2 regions of the Rhodococcus koreensis genome follow, and region 1 is predicted to be linked to the other one. Evidence: riboswitches for the same ligand, from Rfam matches in the RefSeq annotation. Region 1 holds a riboswitch; the other holds the start of a gene.
What was found. Region 1 has a riboswitch for cyclic di-AMP ahead of JWS14_RS48365 (transglycosylase family protein). Riboswitches for the same ligand answer to the same signal wherever they lie in the genome.

Region 1 (7,425 bases):
GCCCACCTCGACCACTCCCCCACCCCCTACACCCCGGATCAGTTGGCGGCCCTCGGCGCCGATTTGAACCGGCGCACCCGCGCCGCCCGGGAAGCGAAGAAGAATCACTTCAAACACGCCGACCAACGCATCGTCGCCGAACAGGCGGCCACCGCCGATCTCACCGCCCTCGACAGTCGACGATTCCACAAGGTCCTCAAAGCCGAAGCCGCCGGACCACTTCGGGCCGAACTCGCCGCCGAGGTCGTCCGCCGCGTCGACGCCGACCTGATGACCGCCCCGGACGTCGCGGTCCTGATCGACGCCGCCGACCCCACCTGGCTTCCCATCCAACTCCGCGTCCTGGACACTCTCGCCGCCACCCACCCGGAGATGGGACCCAGCGTGGTGTCGGTGTGGCGGCAAGCCCACGATCAACCGCCGACCGACGTGGAGATCCGGCGCAACGGCGCCGACCACAACCCACTGTTCGCCGCCCGCGCTACCCACCGCAGCATTCGCGGGCCGTGGGCCACGGCGGCCGCGAAGAAACCGGCCGAACAGGCCGCCCTCTGGGCGGCAGTGCGCGCGCAACTGATCGGCACCGACCACCCCGACACAGCACCGGACTGGCCTACCATCGAGCCATCCCCGCAGCCAACGACTCCCCCGCCGGCGCCGGAGGATTCCGGTCCCGCCAAATCCGCGGCACCACACCGTACGACCGCTCCGGCCGCCCTGAACCTGGACGGGGCGAAGAAATCCAAGGCACTGTCCAACCCCACCGCCTGGCTGATGAGCCTCGCCCAGAACAACAATCAGCCCCCGCCCGTGTGGGCGTTCCACACCGACGGGCCCCCGCACGCACCCCGGTTCACCGCCACCGTGCACCTCGCCGGCCACACCGCCACCGCCGACGCAACCACGAAAACCGTGGCGAAGACCGCATCGGCCACCGCGCTCATCCAGGCACTCTTCGCCCGGCAATGATGGCGCCGCGCGGTCTTGTGTTTACCGCGGCGACACCAGTCGGGCGCCGGGACAGCTGAACCGCTGCCCCCGGGTAGCCGCCTGAGGCCCGCCGATTAACGCGGCACTCTCGTGGCGGCCGGACAAGAGCGCCGTCGATCGATCGGAGCATCGACATCCCGACTCCCCTCGATCCGAAAACAGAATGACGCAGGGACACCACACCCCGGTTCGGGCGAGAGCAGGTCGTCGGGCAGCCGGTCGAGACCAGTGCTGATGCGAGATTTCCGACCGATGTGTCAGGGGAGTATCCGCACCGCGGCGTTGCGGCGCCGACGACAACTGACCGGCATCGCCGACATGGGCGCTACCGACCCGAGATCGAGTGTCTTTGAATCCGATTCAGTTCCGCTTATCATCCTCACTCCCCACCTCATCGACCACCTTTTTAGCCCACTTGAACTGCGATTATGCTGCGACTCCCCCCACTCCCCACTAGATAGTCGCCGGGCCACGAAAATGTGTGTCCCGGTTCGGCGACGGACAAGGACCACGGATTCGGGGCACCCGCAGCAGCGGAGATCGGACCGACCTAAAGGCAGCTATAGCTAGTTATAGGAACTTATGGACTCTTTTCCATAAACGTCTATAGTTGTCGATATGGATCCCGCGCTGAACCCGTTCAAACCCGGCTCAGGTTTGCGGCCCCCGGCCCTGGAGGGCCGGGACCGGGAGCGCGAGGAATTCGACCTCCTCGTCGACCGCAGCAAGCAACGCAACTACGACCGCGGCATGGTGCTCTCCGGGCTCCGCGGGGTCGGCAAGACCACCCTGCTCAACACCCTGGCCGAGCACGCCGAGCGGCAGGGATGGTTGGCGATCAGCATCGAGGCCCGACCGAACGAGGCCGGGATCGCCGCGGTCCGCGCCCGCCTCGGCTACGAACTCGCCGTCGGTCTGCGCCGCTTCAGCCGCAAACATCAACTGCACAAGGTCATCGACGACCTCGTCTCCCTCGCGCGGGGTTTCACCCTCGGAGTCGGGCTGGGCCCGGCCAAGATCGAACTCGCCCTCGGCGGGCGGGCCGCCAGCGGAGACATCGACCTCGACCTCGAGGAGTTGGTCGAAGCGATCAGCGACGTCATGGGCAAAAAGGGTGCCGCGTTCGGACTGTTCATCGACGAAATGCAGGACCTCGACCCCGACCTGCTCGGTGCCCTGCTCGCGGTGCAACACCGCGCCAGCCAACGGGAATGGCCGTTCTTCGTCATCGGCGCCGGCCTACCCAGCCTGCCGGCGGTGCTCGCCGACAGCCGCTCCTACGCCGAACGGCAATTCTCCTACCGGACCATCGGCCCGCTCACCCCGGCCGATGCCGCCGACGCGCTCCGGGTCCCGGTCGAGGCGCACGGGGGTGCGTTCACCCCGGACGCGCTCGAGATCGTCGTCGAAGCCAGCGGCGGCTACCCATATTTCCTGCAAGAGTTCGGCAAGGCGATCTGGCACACCGCCCCCGCCTCCCCCTTCAATACCGAGGACGCCCACCTCGCCGTCGAGGAAGGCCGTCGAGCCTTGGACGACGGGTTCTTCCCGTCCCGGTGGACCCGAGCCACCGACCGGGAGCGCCGATACCTGCGCGCCATCGCCGAAACCGGGGAACCCACTCCCCGGTCCGGGAAGGTCGCCGCAGCCATGGGAGTGGCGACGACCGCGGTCAGCGACGTCCGTGATTCCGCCATCAAAAAGGGCCTCATCTGGTCACCCGAACACGGTCGCATCGCGTTCACCGTCCCGGGAATGGCCGACTTCATTCGACGCCAGCCCACCGCCTGAAACTCCGGTCTCACGCGCCGACTCGGATAGCGCACTCGCTGCCGGCATTCGTGTAGCAGTCTCAGAGTCAGGTGTGTCCGAAAAATTATCCCTGAACAACGATGCGGAAACGTCCTCTTACAGAAGTCGCCCGCACCGATGAGTGAGATGGTGGCCTTCCCGGGAACCTGGATCGAAGAACTTCTGGTACACACGTCTCGGTGATCCGATGAAGTTCAGTGTGAGGTGAAGTCGTCGGTGCCGATGCGATGGATGTGGACGAGGTTGGTCGAGCCGATGGTGTTGGGTGGGAGCCCGGCGCATCCGTGCGCAGAAACGATCAATCGGAGACCGACCTCCGCGAAGGGCTTACCCCGACTGCGCCTCGCCCCCGCCCCCGCAACGATCACCTCAATCGAGTGGTGCGCCAAAATCGTTGGCAGGCAGTTATTTTCGATTGCCGGTGACAATTAATATGTAAACTAGACTGCTCCGTATTTCATCAGATGCATCATTTCCGGGCACTCAACGGCCATGCCTGGTAGCTGACCTCCGTGGGGGAATCGTGCATTTCGTTGTCGATGCGTGTTCGATCGGCTTACCGTGAGCATGGTCCGCGTCCGCCGGGGACTCATCCAGAGGAGGAGCGATGACTGCGAAGTTCGAGCTGTTCAAGGACACCGCCGGCCAGTTCCGGTTTCACCTGAAGGCGGCTAACGGCGAGATCATCGCGGCCAGCCAGGGCTACACCTCGAAGGCGGCGGCTCAAAACGGGATCGACTCAATCAAAGCCAATGCGGCAACGGCTCCAACCGCGGACCTAACCTGACCTGAACGGACGCATGCCTTGCGCTGACGGGAACGCTCCGGTGGCAGGCTATTCGGTTCGGGCGGCGCAGACCCAGCACCCCTCGGTCCGCCACAAAGGGAAATCGTCTCGCATACACCCGGATTATCGACTTACTCAAACCGGATACGAACATTCGCCGTGGAGGCTCCGCCGATGCCGTTTTCGCGAGCAGCGTTGTCAGGTGGTTCTCGTAAAAGTTGAGGTCCTGGCGCTGCGGTAGGACCTTGACGTCGTGCGCGATGCCTACCACGGTTCCATTGTCAGCAACGCCAATGAGAAGGACACCCCTGATCAGCACCCATACCCAACTGCTGACCCGACGACACACGAGGGGCCCTGCACCGGATCGGTGCAGGGCCCCTCTTCTGTGAGGCGCGGGGGATTACTGCGGGAGCAGTCCCTTGTTCGCGTCGATGAGCTGCAGGATCTGGGGATCGATCGCGATGCCCTGAGCCTTGACGGCCTCGATCGCGCTGTCGACGACACCGGCGTACTGCGCGGTGCCGCTGGTGCTGGGGACGCCGCCCGTGAGGTCGGGGAGTGCCGGCGCCGCGGGGGCCTCGGGCACGGTTGCGGGGGCGGTGCGCTGGGTGGGTGCGCTGCTCAGGCCGAGGCTCGAGGAGCAGGACGGCCATGCGCCCCAGCCCTGGGAGTCGAGGACCTTCTCGGCGACGACGATCTGCTCTTCACGCGAGGCCTGGTTGGCGCTGGCCGCGTACTGGGTGCCACCGTGCGCGTTCCAGGTGCTCGGGGAGAACTGGAGTCCACCCTGGAAGCCGTTTCCGGTGTTGATTCCCCAGTTTCCGCCGGACTCGCACTGCGCGAGGCGGTCCCAGTCGGAGTCGGGTGCCGCGTTCGCGGTGCCCGAGAAGGCTGCTCCGGCGACACCCATGATGGCGCCGGTGACGGCGACCTTGGCGACGGTGCGGCCGGTGGTGGTGGGCTTGCGATGGCGTCCGCTCATAGTGGTCGAGATCCTCTCCACACGCGCCTGCGAGGTCAGCTGTCGGGTTCGGGCTGAGAGGTCGCCCGGCCTCGCCTCTCCTGGCTGGAGAGGGTCTGGCTTCACCCCAAGATCCGAGTGTGCGAGGCACATTCGGACCGGTGTCCGTCTGAGAACTTGCGTTCCCTGGAGGACTTTGGGTCCCCCGTCCTCGTCCCTGGAATGCTTCGTCGGGACTCCGGTACCCGCGGGACGAGGCTTGGCGCGGCGGGCCGGATGTGGCCGATGTTTCCTCGGCCGGTGACGACGGTAACGGGCCGAGGCCGCAATGTCACCATTTGATAACGCGGAGTGTCTTCGCCTGTTGCGGGGCCCCATTGGACGCACAGAGACCCCTCCCAGCTAGTGGCAACGAGACACGGGTATCGCCGAGCCGTTGCCCTTCCGTTACCGGACCGCTATGTGAGGAAGCTCACGCCACCGCGGTGCGTCGACGATCTCCTTGGCCGGTGCCCTGAGCGGAGATGGAGATGGGTGGGATGAGTGGATCCGACACTCAGGGTCCGATCGGTGGGCGCTGTGCGTCTTCGGCGCGGCGATGGCCCGGTAGACCATGAAGCGGGCGACATTGAACAGCTGCTGGGGGAAAGGCTTTGCGATGGAGGGGATGGGGCGCAGGGCGTGCGAAACTCCCGGGCCGGCCATTGACCGGTCCTGGCTCTGCGGGCCACCTCAGGGCAGCCGCGCTCCCGCAGGAAACCCAGGACGAGAGCGCTGAATTCGTCGGTCCGCCGGTACACACTCCCACATCGGTCGTGCTGCACGCCCCGGAGAAGTGCTACTCGATGTGCCCGGACGAGCCGATCTCGGCGGATACCTCGTCGAGGCGGCGTTTGGCCCTCTCCAGCCGGCCCTCGAGTTCGAGGACTTCCACCACTAACTCGTCCCGCTCGGCCAGCCGGCGGGCAAGCTCGTCTCGAGGGGATTTGGTCTTCATCCATTCACGGTACGCCCAGGTCACCGACCGATGCCTGGCCCAGGATCGCCCGCGTTGCAGCCCTCCCACGGTGTTGTTGCGCGGCGCGACGCACCCGCCTGGGTCCCGTAGGGTGAACCGGCCAATGATGCCGAACCGTAATGGAGAGACAGATGAGGCAGATCGGTAGCGCCGGAGAACGAGACCTCCAGCATCGGTACGGCACCGTCGAGCGTGCCGCCCGGTTCTATGCCGAACAGGTGCTCGACCATCTCACTCCGGCCATGATCGATTTCGTCGGCCGCCAGGAGATCGCGTTCGTCGCCACCGCGGACGCGGCCGGCGAATGTGACAACAGCCTGCGCGCCGGCGCACCCGGATTCCTGCACGTGATCGACCCCAAAACCCTCGCCTACCCCGAGTACCGAGGCAACGGGGTGATGGCCAGTCTCGGCAACATCGCCGAGAACCCGCACGTCGGACTCGTGCTCGTCGATTTCGTCCACGATCTGATCGGGCTGCACATCAACGGCGCGGCGCGGATCGTCGAGGACGACGTGCTGCGCTCCGAACTCCCGGATCTACCGGGCGACTGCGCGCCGGGACGAATCCCGCAACGGTGGGTGATGGTGGAGGTCGAAGAGGCATACATTCACTGCCGCAAGCACATTCCCCGCATGGAGCCCGTTCCGCAGCACCGGGACTGGGGAACCGACGAAGCGAAACGCAAGGGCGGTGACTACTTCGACGCGAAAGACACCCAGCGATACGACAGAGCGGCGGCGACCGCACCGCCCGAATCGACTCCGGTCTTGCCGTCGAGGTGTTTGTGACGTGGCTGAGCGTCACGGTCGCCAGCCGCCCTTCACCTGCTGGAGGGGGCAGCGGGACGAGGACTGACAGCAGACCCCTCGGTCAGCCCTCCGGCTTCGGTGCCACCACGAAGTCGTAGGGTGCCATCGGGCCGACGAGGCGCATGGTGACCCGGTCGTCCCAGCGCGCGGCGAGGTCTCCGACCGTCTGCTCGAGTTCGCCTTGCCGGTCCACCTCGAGCAGGACCGCGATCTGGACGGCATCCTCGTCGTGGGTGGGTTCGCGGACGGTGACGGTGTCGGTCAGCGGTGACAGCGCGTCGAGAGTGGTGCCGGTGTCCGTCTCCCGCTTGGCCTCGAGGGCGTGGCCGATCATCTCCCCCAACGCCATCCGGTCATCCCGGGAAACCTCCTCGAGCTGGTCGCGGATCGCCTCGAGCAGGGAGGAAGCCTCCGGGCTCTCGTCGACGATCTCGCGGATGATGGCCTCCTCGACGTAGCGGCCCCTGACCAGGTACTGGGCGAAGCCCTCCAGTTCCTCGAGAGCGGCGGCGAACTCGTCCTCGTGTTCGGCAAGCAGTTCGTTGACCACCGCGTCGCGGTCGGACACGACGGCACCGAACCGCAGCGGCAGCACCGGTGCGACGTGCGAGGTGCCGTCGAGGATGCGGGCGTGAGCCTGCAGGTCCGCGGGGGTCCCCAGTCGTTGGTCCGGGTCGATCTCGCTGACCAAGGCCGCGATGTCGCCGTGGGTGACGATCTCGATCGGGGCCTCGTGGACACCGGTGGCGTCCTCTTCGGGTTGCACGTCGGCCGGCACGATCCCGTACACGTAGATCACGGCCATCCGAGCACCCTCGTTGTTGTCGTTGTTGTCGTCGGCGTCGGTGTCGGTGTCCTCTGGGGAGGTCATTTGTGCCTCCGTCGGGGTGCCGGTTCGCGTTCGCTTCCCGATCCGGCGAGCAGCTCACCAAGCGTCTCCCCCACGCCCTCGAGGACACCCTTGGTCTTGGACTTCGTGCTGCCGCTGCCCTTCACATCGGAAACGAGATCGGACAGACCCTTCGGTTCGCTGCCGATCGCG
Region 2 (7,425 bases), on a different replicon from region 1:
GGACTGGAACGCGATGTGCGTCGCCGTCCGCGAGACGCCGTCCACCTTGTTGATTCCCTCGGTGACGACCTCCGCGATCTTCGCGTGGTCCCGGACCCGCACGATCGCGATGAGGTCGACGTCGCCCGCGCAGGAGTAGACCTTGTCGACGCCCTCGATGTCGGCGACGGCCTGAGCGGTCTCCGGGATGCGGTGGGCTTCGGCGTGGATCAGGACGATGGCGTTGATCATGATCGCCAGCCTAAGCGGTGGCCGGCGGAACCCGGTGCGGGTGGTCGGGTCTCGGCGTCCCGTGTCGACGCGCTGCCGGCGCGGGCGAGCGCGCACCAGTCGGACCAGGATCCGGCGCCCCGTGCGGGCTCACACCACCCCGAGGACGCGCTGACGATGCGGGTGTCGTCCTGGTCGAGCCAGCGCGCGAGCAGTCCGGCCTCCTCGGGGGACGCGCCGCGAAGCGGAGTCGTGTCGGGAACAACGGTTTCTGCGGTGAGGACGAGCGCGTCGACCACCGGCATCGGGTGGATTCCCCGCCGGGCGCAGCCCGCGGACGCGAGGCGCCCGGAACGGATCACCGCGAACTCCCAGCCGCCGGTCGCGGCGGGGCGAGCGGCCACGAGCTGATCGAGGGCGGTGAGCGACGCCAGGCGCTGCATTCGGCGCAGCGCGAGGACGACCTCCGCGGTGCGATCCCGCAGCCGTGCGGCGTTCTCGAACAACTTGCCCGCGGCCAGTTCCTCCACCCGTGCGCGCATCCGGTGCAGCGGCGTGTCGTCGGCGCCGCGCAGGAAGAGCCGGAAGAGCTCCGGACCGGGACGGTAGGCGTCCTCCGTGTCGCGGTCGTGGACGGACGCGGGGCAGCGCCCGAGCTCGCGGGGCGGGCACTGCGCACCGTGCGCCCGTCCCTTCGGGATCCGGCTCGTGCAGGTGCGGAGAATGCAGTACTCGGCGAGGACGTCGGCGACGTCGGCGGCGGTCGAGCGGGACCGGAACGGACCTAGCGAATCGGCGGCCGGGGTCCGCACGACCGACAGCCGGGGGAAGGCCTCCGCGGTGAGCGTGATCCACCAGCCGCGCTTCGGGTACTTGGACCGCCGGTTGTACGGCGGGGTGTGGGCGGCGAGCAGCCGGAGCTCGCGCACACCCGCCTCGAGAGCATGCGCGCATTCGACGTGGTCGATCCGGGTGGTCAACGCGACCATCTCCTTCATCCGGCCGCGCGTCTCCGAGCCGGTGAAGTAATTGCGCACCCGGCGGCGCAGATCCGTCGCCGTGCCGACGTAGAGGACCTCGTCGGACGGCCCCCGGAACAGGTAGACGCCGGGCGAACGGGGGAGATGACTGGCGAGCGTGCGTTTGGCCCGCTGGTGCGAAGAGACGTCGGGAAGGTAGTCGACGAGCTCGGTGAGACTGTGCACTCCCTGGTTGCCGACCCGGGCGATGAGGGCGTGCAGGACGTCGACGGTGGCGCGGGCGTCGTCGAGGGCCCGGTGGGTCGGGGTGGTTCCGACGTCGAACAGCCGGGCGAGCGACGACAGCTTCACGGACGGCGCCTCGTCGCGGGTGAGGACCCGCCGGGCCAGTTTGACCGTGCAGAGCACGGTGAACTTGGGCCAGGGGGTGTCGGTGGCCGACGCAGCGGCCTTGAGGAAGCCGGTGTCGAAGGGGGCGTTGTGGGCGACGAGCACCGCTCCGCGTGCGAACTCGAGGAACGCGGGCAGCACGCGCTCGATGCGCGGTGCGTCGATCACCATCGCGGTCGTGATGCCCGTGATCTCGACGATGTGCGGCGGGATGGACCGTCCCGGGTCGACGAGGGTGGCCATCTCGGCGATCACCTCGCCGCCGCGGATCTTCACGGCGCCGATCTCGGTGATGGCGTCCTCGCCCGGCCGCGCTCCGGTGGTCTCGAGGTCGACCACCACGAACGTGGTGTCCCGCAGCGGGGTGTCGAGCTCGTCGAATCTCAACTGTTCGGGTACGCCGGGGACACTCACGGCTCAGAGCGTATGGACGGGCACCGACAGACCCGCCCGGGAGGCTCGGAGAGACGAGGATCACACTGCCCGTGTGCGGGCCGCGGCGGCGGGTGGAGCGACGGTCGGGCGCGCGACCCAGAACGGGGGTTCCGGGGGTGCGGGGGCCGAGGGCGGCGGGTCCGGTGCAGTTGTCGGGCAGCGTCCGCGCCACCCCCGTTGAACAGCGGGAACGCGGAGCCTGACACGCCCGGAGGGTCGCGGGGCTACGCGAAATGTCCACTCCCGCTGTCGAAAAGCGAACGGAAACATACCGCTTGTTATCGAGTCGTTACCGAATGTGGGTACCGCGCGCCCGCATGCCTCGAAACGGCGCAAACGGACACTTTCCGCGTGTTCCGGTCGACACCGGGGTATTCCATTTCGTAACCTTCCTGAGACCTAGCGGAGTCTCGCAGCCTCAACACCGGGGCAGCATCGCTAGTCACCGCCTAATCGGCCACTCGCGAGAGCGGTCGTACCGGGAACCCAAGTTTCTACTGGGGTGAATCCCGCCGGGACGTCCTCACGCACCGGTGGGTAGGGCTGATCTTCCCAGCCCGAACCCGTCAGCTAACTCGGTCGGCGGATGAATGGAAGAAACGGAGTACCCCTTTCGTGGCGTCACAAGTTTCCAAGCGGAATGTGCGACGGGCAGTCGTCGCCGGCGCGCTCGCAGTCGGAGCGCTCACCGCTACCGCGGCCCCCGCGGCCGCAGACCCCATCACCATTCCCGGTGTCGGAACCTTCGAGATCCCGGGTGTCGTCATCCCGCAGATCCCCGGTGTCCCGAACCTGCCCGCGCCCCCCGCGCCGGGCAGCACCGCAGGTGACAAGGCCGTTCAGGCCGCTCAGGCGAAGCTCGGCTCGCCGTACGTCTACGGCGCCGCAGGTCCCAACTCGTTCGACTGCTCCGGCCTGGTGCAGTGGGCGTTCAAGCAGGCCGGACTGAACCTGCCGCGCACCAGCTACGCGCAGGCGGCCGCCGGTACCCCGGTGTCGCAGTCCGATCTCCGCCCCGGCGACGTGATCTCCTTCTACGGCGGCTCGCACTCGGGCATCTACGCCGGCAACGGCAACGTGATCCACGCCTCCACCGAGGGGCAGCCCGTCAAGTTGGCGCCCATCGCGTCCATGCCTTTCGACGGGGCACGCCGCTACTGATCCACGCGCGAGGCGAGGCATCCACCGAGTCGAGGGCGGGGATGCACGGGGTAGCTTCGTAGGATCTCGCACGACCACCGAGGGTGGGTTCGAATCACGATTCGAACCCACCCTCGATGTCGTTGCGCCCCAGGCAGACAGCGTGTCGTTCACCCGCCCGGTGGTCCCCGCCACCCCCGTCGTGACATGGGTGGACACACACGTATGTCATTCCGTAACCTAACCGAGACCTTGCGAAGTCTTGCCGCGCCAACCGGGCGGCAACGCGGGGTCACCACCTCTTCGGCATTCCGCGGTCGCATCGGCCGGGGAAATTCCTGAGCCGCGCATCGGACAACCGACCCGGCGGGTGGAGATCGACGATCGGAGAACCGCATTTCCGTGGCCTCACACAAGATGAAGCGCTCCCTGGGCAGCGTGCTGACAGCCGGAGCGCTGTCGGTGGCACTCGTGTCGCTGCCCTCGATCCCGGCGGGTGCGGACCCGGTCACCACCAACCCGACCGAGACGCTGACGAAGCTCGGTGACCTGTCCCGGCAGTCCGAGCAGACGTCGGAGGCCCTCCACAACGCGCAGATCGATCTCGAGGCCAAGCAGTCGGCCCAACGCGATGCGGACGCCCGGCTCGCGGCCGACCAAGGTGTGCTCGACGAGGCCAACGCCCGCGTCGCCGTCTTCCAGCCCGTGGTGAACAAACTCGCCACTGCCAACTACCAGGGCGCCCGGACCAATCGCCTGTTCGCCGTGATGGTGAGCGACTCACCGCAGCAACTCCTCGACCAGATGTCCGCTCTGGACGCCATCTCCAACGACACCCGCAATCAGGTCGCGCAATTCCAATCGGCCACGTCGGACGCCACCAAGGCGGCCGAGGCGTCGAAGCAGTCCGCGGATTCCGCGCGGGCGGCCACCGAGCAGGCCAAGGTGGTCAGCGACGACCTGCAGCGCAAGCAGAGCGACCTGCAGGCGCAGATCGCCGACGTGATCAAGGCGTTCGGAGATCTCACCGGCGCCGAACGCGACCAGCTGGCGGGGACGCCCTTCCCGCCCGGCTTCGACCCCGACACGATCCTCGCGCACCTCACCCCCGGCTCGGGCACGAGCGCACTGCAGGCAGGCATGACCCGCATCGGCGACCCGTACGTGTGGGGCGCCACCGGGCCCGACCAGTTCGACTGCTCCGGGCTCGTCGTCTGGGCGTACAAGCAGATCGGCAAGACGCTCCCGCGGTCCAGTCAGGCTCAGGCCAGCGGTGGCACCCCGGTGTCCCGCGACGAACTCCAGCCCGGCGACGTCGTCCTCTTCTACAACGACGCGTCCCACGTCGGCCTGTACGCAGGAAACGGCAACATTCTCCACGCCTCGACGTTCGGTGTGCCGGTGAAGATCGAGTCGATGGCGAAGTTCCCCTTCTACGGGGCGCGCCGCTACTGACGGCGACCGTCCGGCGACGGCGCGCAGGCGTGCTCATACACTCACCGGCGTGCCCGCATCAGACCCGTCTTCCGCAACGGATCCGACCTCACGCCGTCAGGCGCGCCCGTGGGAGCTCGCCGCGCTGGCCGGACTGGTCCTCGCCGTCGTCGTCGTACTCGCGCTGACCGGGTTCTCTCACGACGAGCGGGGCGCCGACGGGGCGGTCGGCACCGCGCAGGCCGACACGGAGTCGCGGGCAGCGGCCGTCCAGTTGCTCCTCGACACGTGGGCGTCGGCCGTGCGGACGAACGACACGGCCCGGCTGTCGGGTCTGATGGATCGGGCGGCGTCGCCGGGCTTCCTGGCCGCCGAGACGCGCCGCGCGAGCAACGTTGCCGGGGTGGAATTCTCGGACTGGGGTTACGAGATCACCGAGAGTCCCGAGGCGGCGGTGCCGTCGAGTCTCGTCGACGCGCTCGGGGCCGACGAGGTGTGGGCGCCGGCCGTGCAACTCCGCTACGCGATCGCGGGGGCGGACGAGAGCCCCACCCGCAAACCGATCGCGCTCGTCGTGGCCCGGCGTGGTGACAGCTGGGCACTCGTGAGCGACAGTGCCACCGTGAACGGCGAGCGGCGGACGTGGCGCGGCCCGTGGGACTTCGGAACGGTCGTATCGCGCCGCGTCGACACCGGCGACGGCCGGACGTCGGTGGTGCTCGGACATCCCGAGAACGCCGCGATGGTGGACCGGCTGGCGGAGGAACTCCCCGCCGCCGTCGTCAACGCCACCCAGCTGTGGGGTTCGGACTGGGCGGGCCGCGCACTCGTGTGGGTCGCCGGATCGCAGGACGAGTTCACCGCCCTCGTCGGTTCCGATCACGACGGCCGTGGCATCGCCGCGGTCGCCATCTCGGACGCCGTCGACCCCGACGCCGACGCGGTCACCGGGCAGCGGATCGTGTTCAGCCCCTCGTCGGCGGAACGGCTCACCGAGGTCACCAGGCGGGCGATCCTGCGACACGAACTCACCCACGTGGCGGCGCGCGCCGAGACGGTGGACCGCTCACCGATGTGGGTGCTGGAGGGCTACGCCGAGTACGCCGCCTACCGGGGCACCGGTGAGGCCGCACGGCAGATCGCGCCGGCCCTGACCGCGCAGGTGGGCGCCGAGGGCCCGCCGACCGGATTCCCCGAGAACACCGACTTCTCCGAATCCGGCGAACGCGGCTCGGTCGCCTACGAGACCGCGTGGTCGATCAACGCCTTCGTCGCGGAGCAATACGGCGAAACGAAGCTGACGGAGCTGTACCGGACACTGGCCGTGGGGGAGGCCGATCCGGACACGGTCGACGCACGACTGTCCGACGTCCTCGGCGTCGACGCCGAGCAGTTCCGGGACCGCTGGACCGACTGGGTGGGCGCTCACCTGGGGTGACCCTGCGTCGGTGTCCGCGCGGTCGACCGCCTACGGTGATCACATGCGCCGAACCCTGTTGGTGACGAACGATTTTCCGCCGCGACCCGGTGGAATTCAGTCGTACCTGCACACCTTCGCCAAGCACCTGCCCGCCGACGACCTTGTCGTCTACGCCCCGCGCTGGCGCGGTGACTCGCACATCAAGTTCGATGCGCGGCAACCGTTTCAGGTCGTCCGTCACCCCACCACCCTGATGGTGCCGACACCGTTCGTCGCGCGCCGCGCCACCAGGTTGCTCGCCGAACACGACTGCACCGGCGTCTGGTTCGGCGCAGCGGCCCCGCTCGCACTGCTGAGTTCGACGCTGCGCCGCGCCGGAGCGGAACGGGTGGTCGCGAGTACCCACGGACACGAGGTCGGCTGGTCGATGCTCCCCGCCGCCCGCCAGGCCCTCGGCCGGATCGGCGACGGCACCGACGTCGTCACGTACGTCAGCCGCTACACCCGTGGCCGATTCGCGTCCGCATTCGGCGCCGGTGCGGCACTCGAGCACCTGCCGCCCGGAGTCGACACCGACCTGTTCACCCCGGACAGCGGGGCGCGGTCCGAACTGCGGGCCCGATACGGGCTGGGCGACCGGCCGACGATCCTGTGCCTGTCCCGGCTCGTGCCGCGCAAGGGCCAGGACATCCTCATCAGGGCGCTCCCGACCGTCCGCGAACACATCGACGGCGCCGTCCTCGTGATCGTCGGCGGCGGACCCTACGAGGACCGCCTGCGCTCCCTCGCCCGCTCGGCGGGCGTCGAGGACCACGTCGTGTTCACGGGAACGGTGCCGTCCGCGGAGTTGGCGGCGCACCACACGATCGCCGACGTGTTCGCGATGCCCTGCCGCACGCGGGGTGCGGGACTCGACGTCGAGGGCCTCGGCATCGTGTTCCTGGAGGCGTCGGCCTCCGGTGTCCCGGTCATCGCCGGACAGTCCGGCGGCGCCCCGGAAACGGTGCGGCAGAACGAAACCGGGATGGTCGTGGACGGCACGTCGGTGGCCGAGGTGGCGCGATCGGTGATCGCGGTGCTGTCGGATCGCGACCGGGCGGCGGCGATGGGCGCCGCCGGCCGGGGCTGGGTCAAGGCGCAGTGGCGATGGGACGTGCTCGCCGCGAAGCTGCAGTCCCTTATGGCGTGACTGCCCCGTGAGTACTTGTTAACCGCGGGGGGGCTGTTGCAAAATTCCGGGTCGGGGTGTCCGCGTGTCACCATGGTCTGACCTGGGGTTTCCTGGATAATGTGTTGGTGGCCAAGGGATATCGACCGGTGAATCGTGATCAGCAGTTCCTGTTGCCGCCGGACATGCGGGAGTGGGTGCCGCCCACGCATCCGGTGTGGACGGTGATCGAGATCGTCGACTCCCAT

Region 2: it holds a riboswitch for cyclic di-AMP, as region 1 does, so the genes downstream of both, JWS14_RS05845 (NlpC/P60 family protein) here and JWS14_RS48365 (transglycosylase family protein) in region 1, are expected to answer to the same signal.

The regions. Positions count from the first base shown of each region.
Region 1 covers NZ_CP070611.1:377,077-384,501, reverse strand. The annotation lists gene JWS14_RS48380 (RNB domain-containing ribonuclease) at 1-969, shown strand, start outside; gene JWS14_RS48375 (ATP-binding protein) at 1,609-2,781, shown strand; gene JWS14_RS48370 (YegP family protein) at 3,410-3,589, shown strand; gene JWS14_RS48365 (transglycosylase family protein) at 3,993-4,574, opposite strand; cyclic di-AMP (ydaO/yuaA leader) riboswitch at 4,583-4,796, opposite strand; gene JWS14_RS48360 (hypothetical protein) at 5,392-5,550, opposite strand; gene JWS14_RS48355 (pyridoxamine 5'-phosphate oxidase family protein) at 5,703-6,362, shown strand; gene JWS14_RS48350 (GvpL/GvpF family gas vesicle protein) at 6,445-7,254, opposite strand; gene gvpJ (gas vesicle protein GvpJ) at 7,251-7,425, opposite strand, start outside.
Region 2 covers NZ_CP070609.1:1,275,482-1,282,906, reverse strand. The annotation lists gene JWS14_RS05855 (Lrp/AsnC family transcriptional regulator) at 1-231, opposite strand, end outside; gene JWS14_RS05850 (DEDD exonuclease domain-containing protein) at 228-1,994, opposite strand; cyclic di-AMP (ydaO/yuaA leader) riboswitch at 2,452-2,616, shown strand; gene JWS14_RS05845 (NlpC/P60 family protein) at 2,631-3,176, shown strand; gene JWS14_RS05840 (C40 family peptidase) at 3,558-4,610, shown strand; gene JWS14_RS05835 (peptidase MA family metallohydrolase) at 4,660-6,027, shown strand; gene JWS14_RS05830 (glycosyltransferase family 4 protein) at 6,071-7,198, shown strand; gene JWS14_RS05825 (transposase) at 7,300-7,425, shown strand, end outside.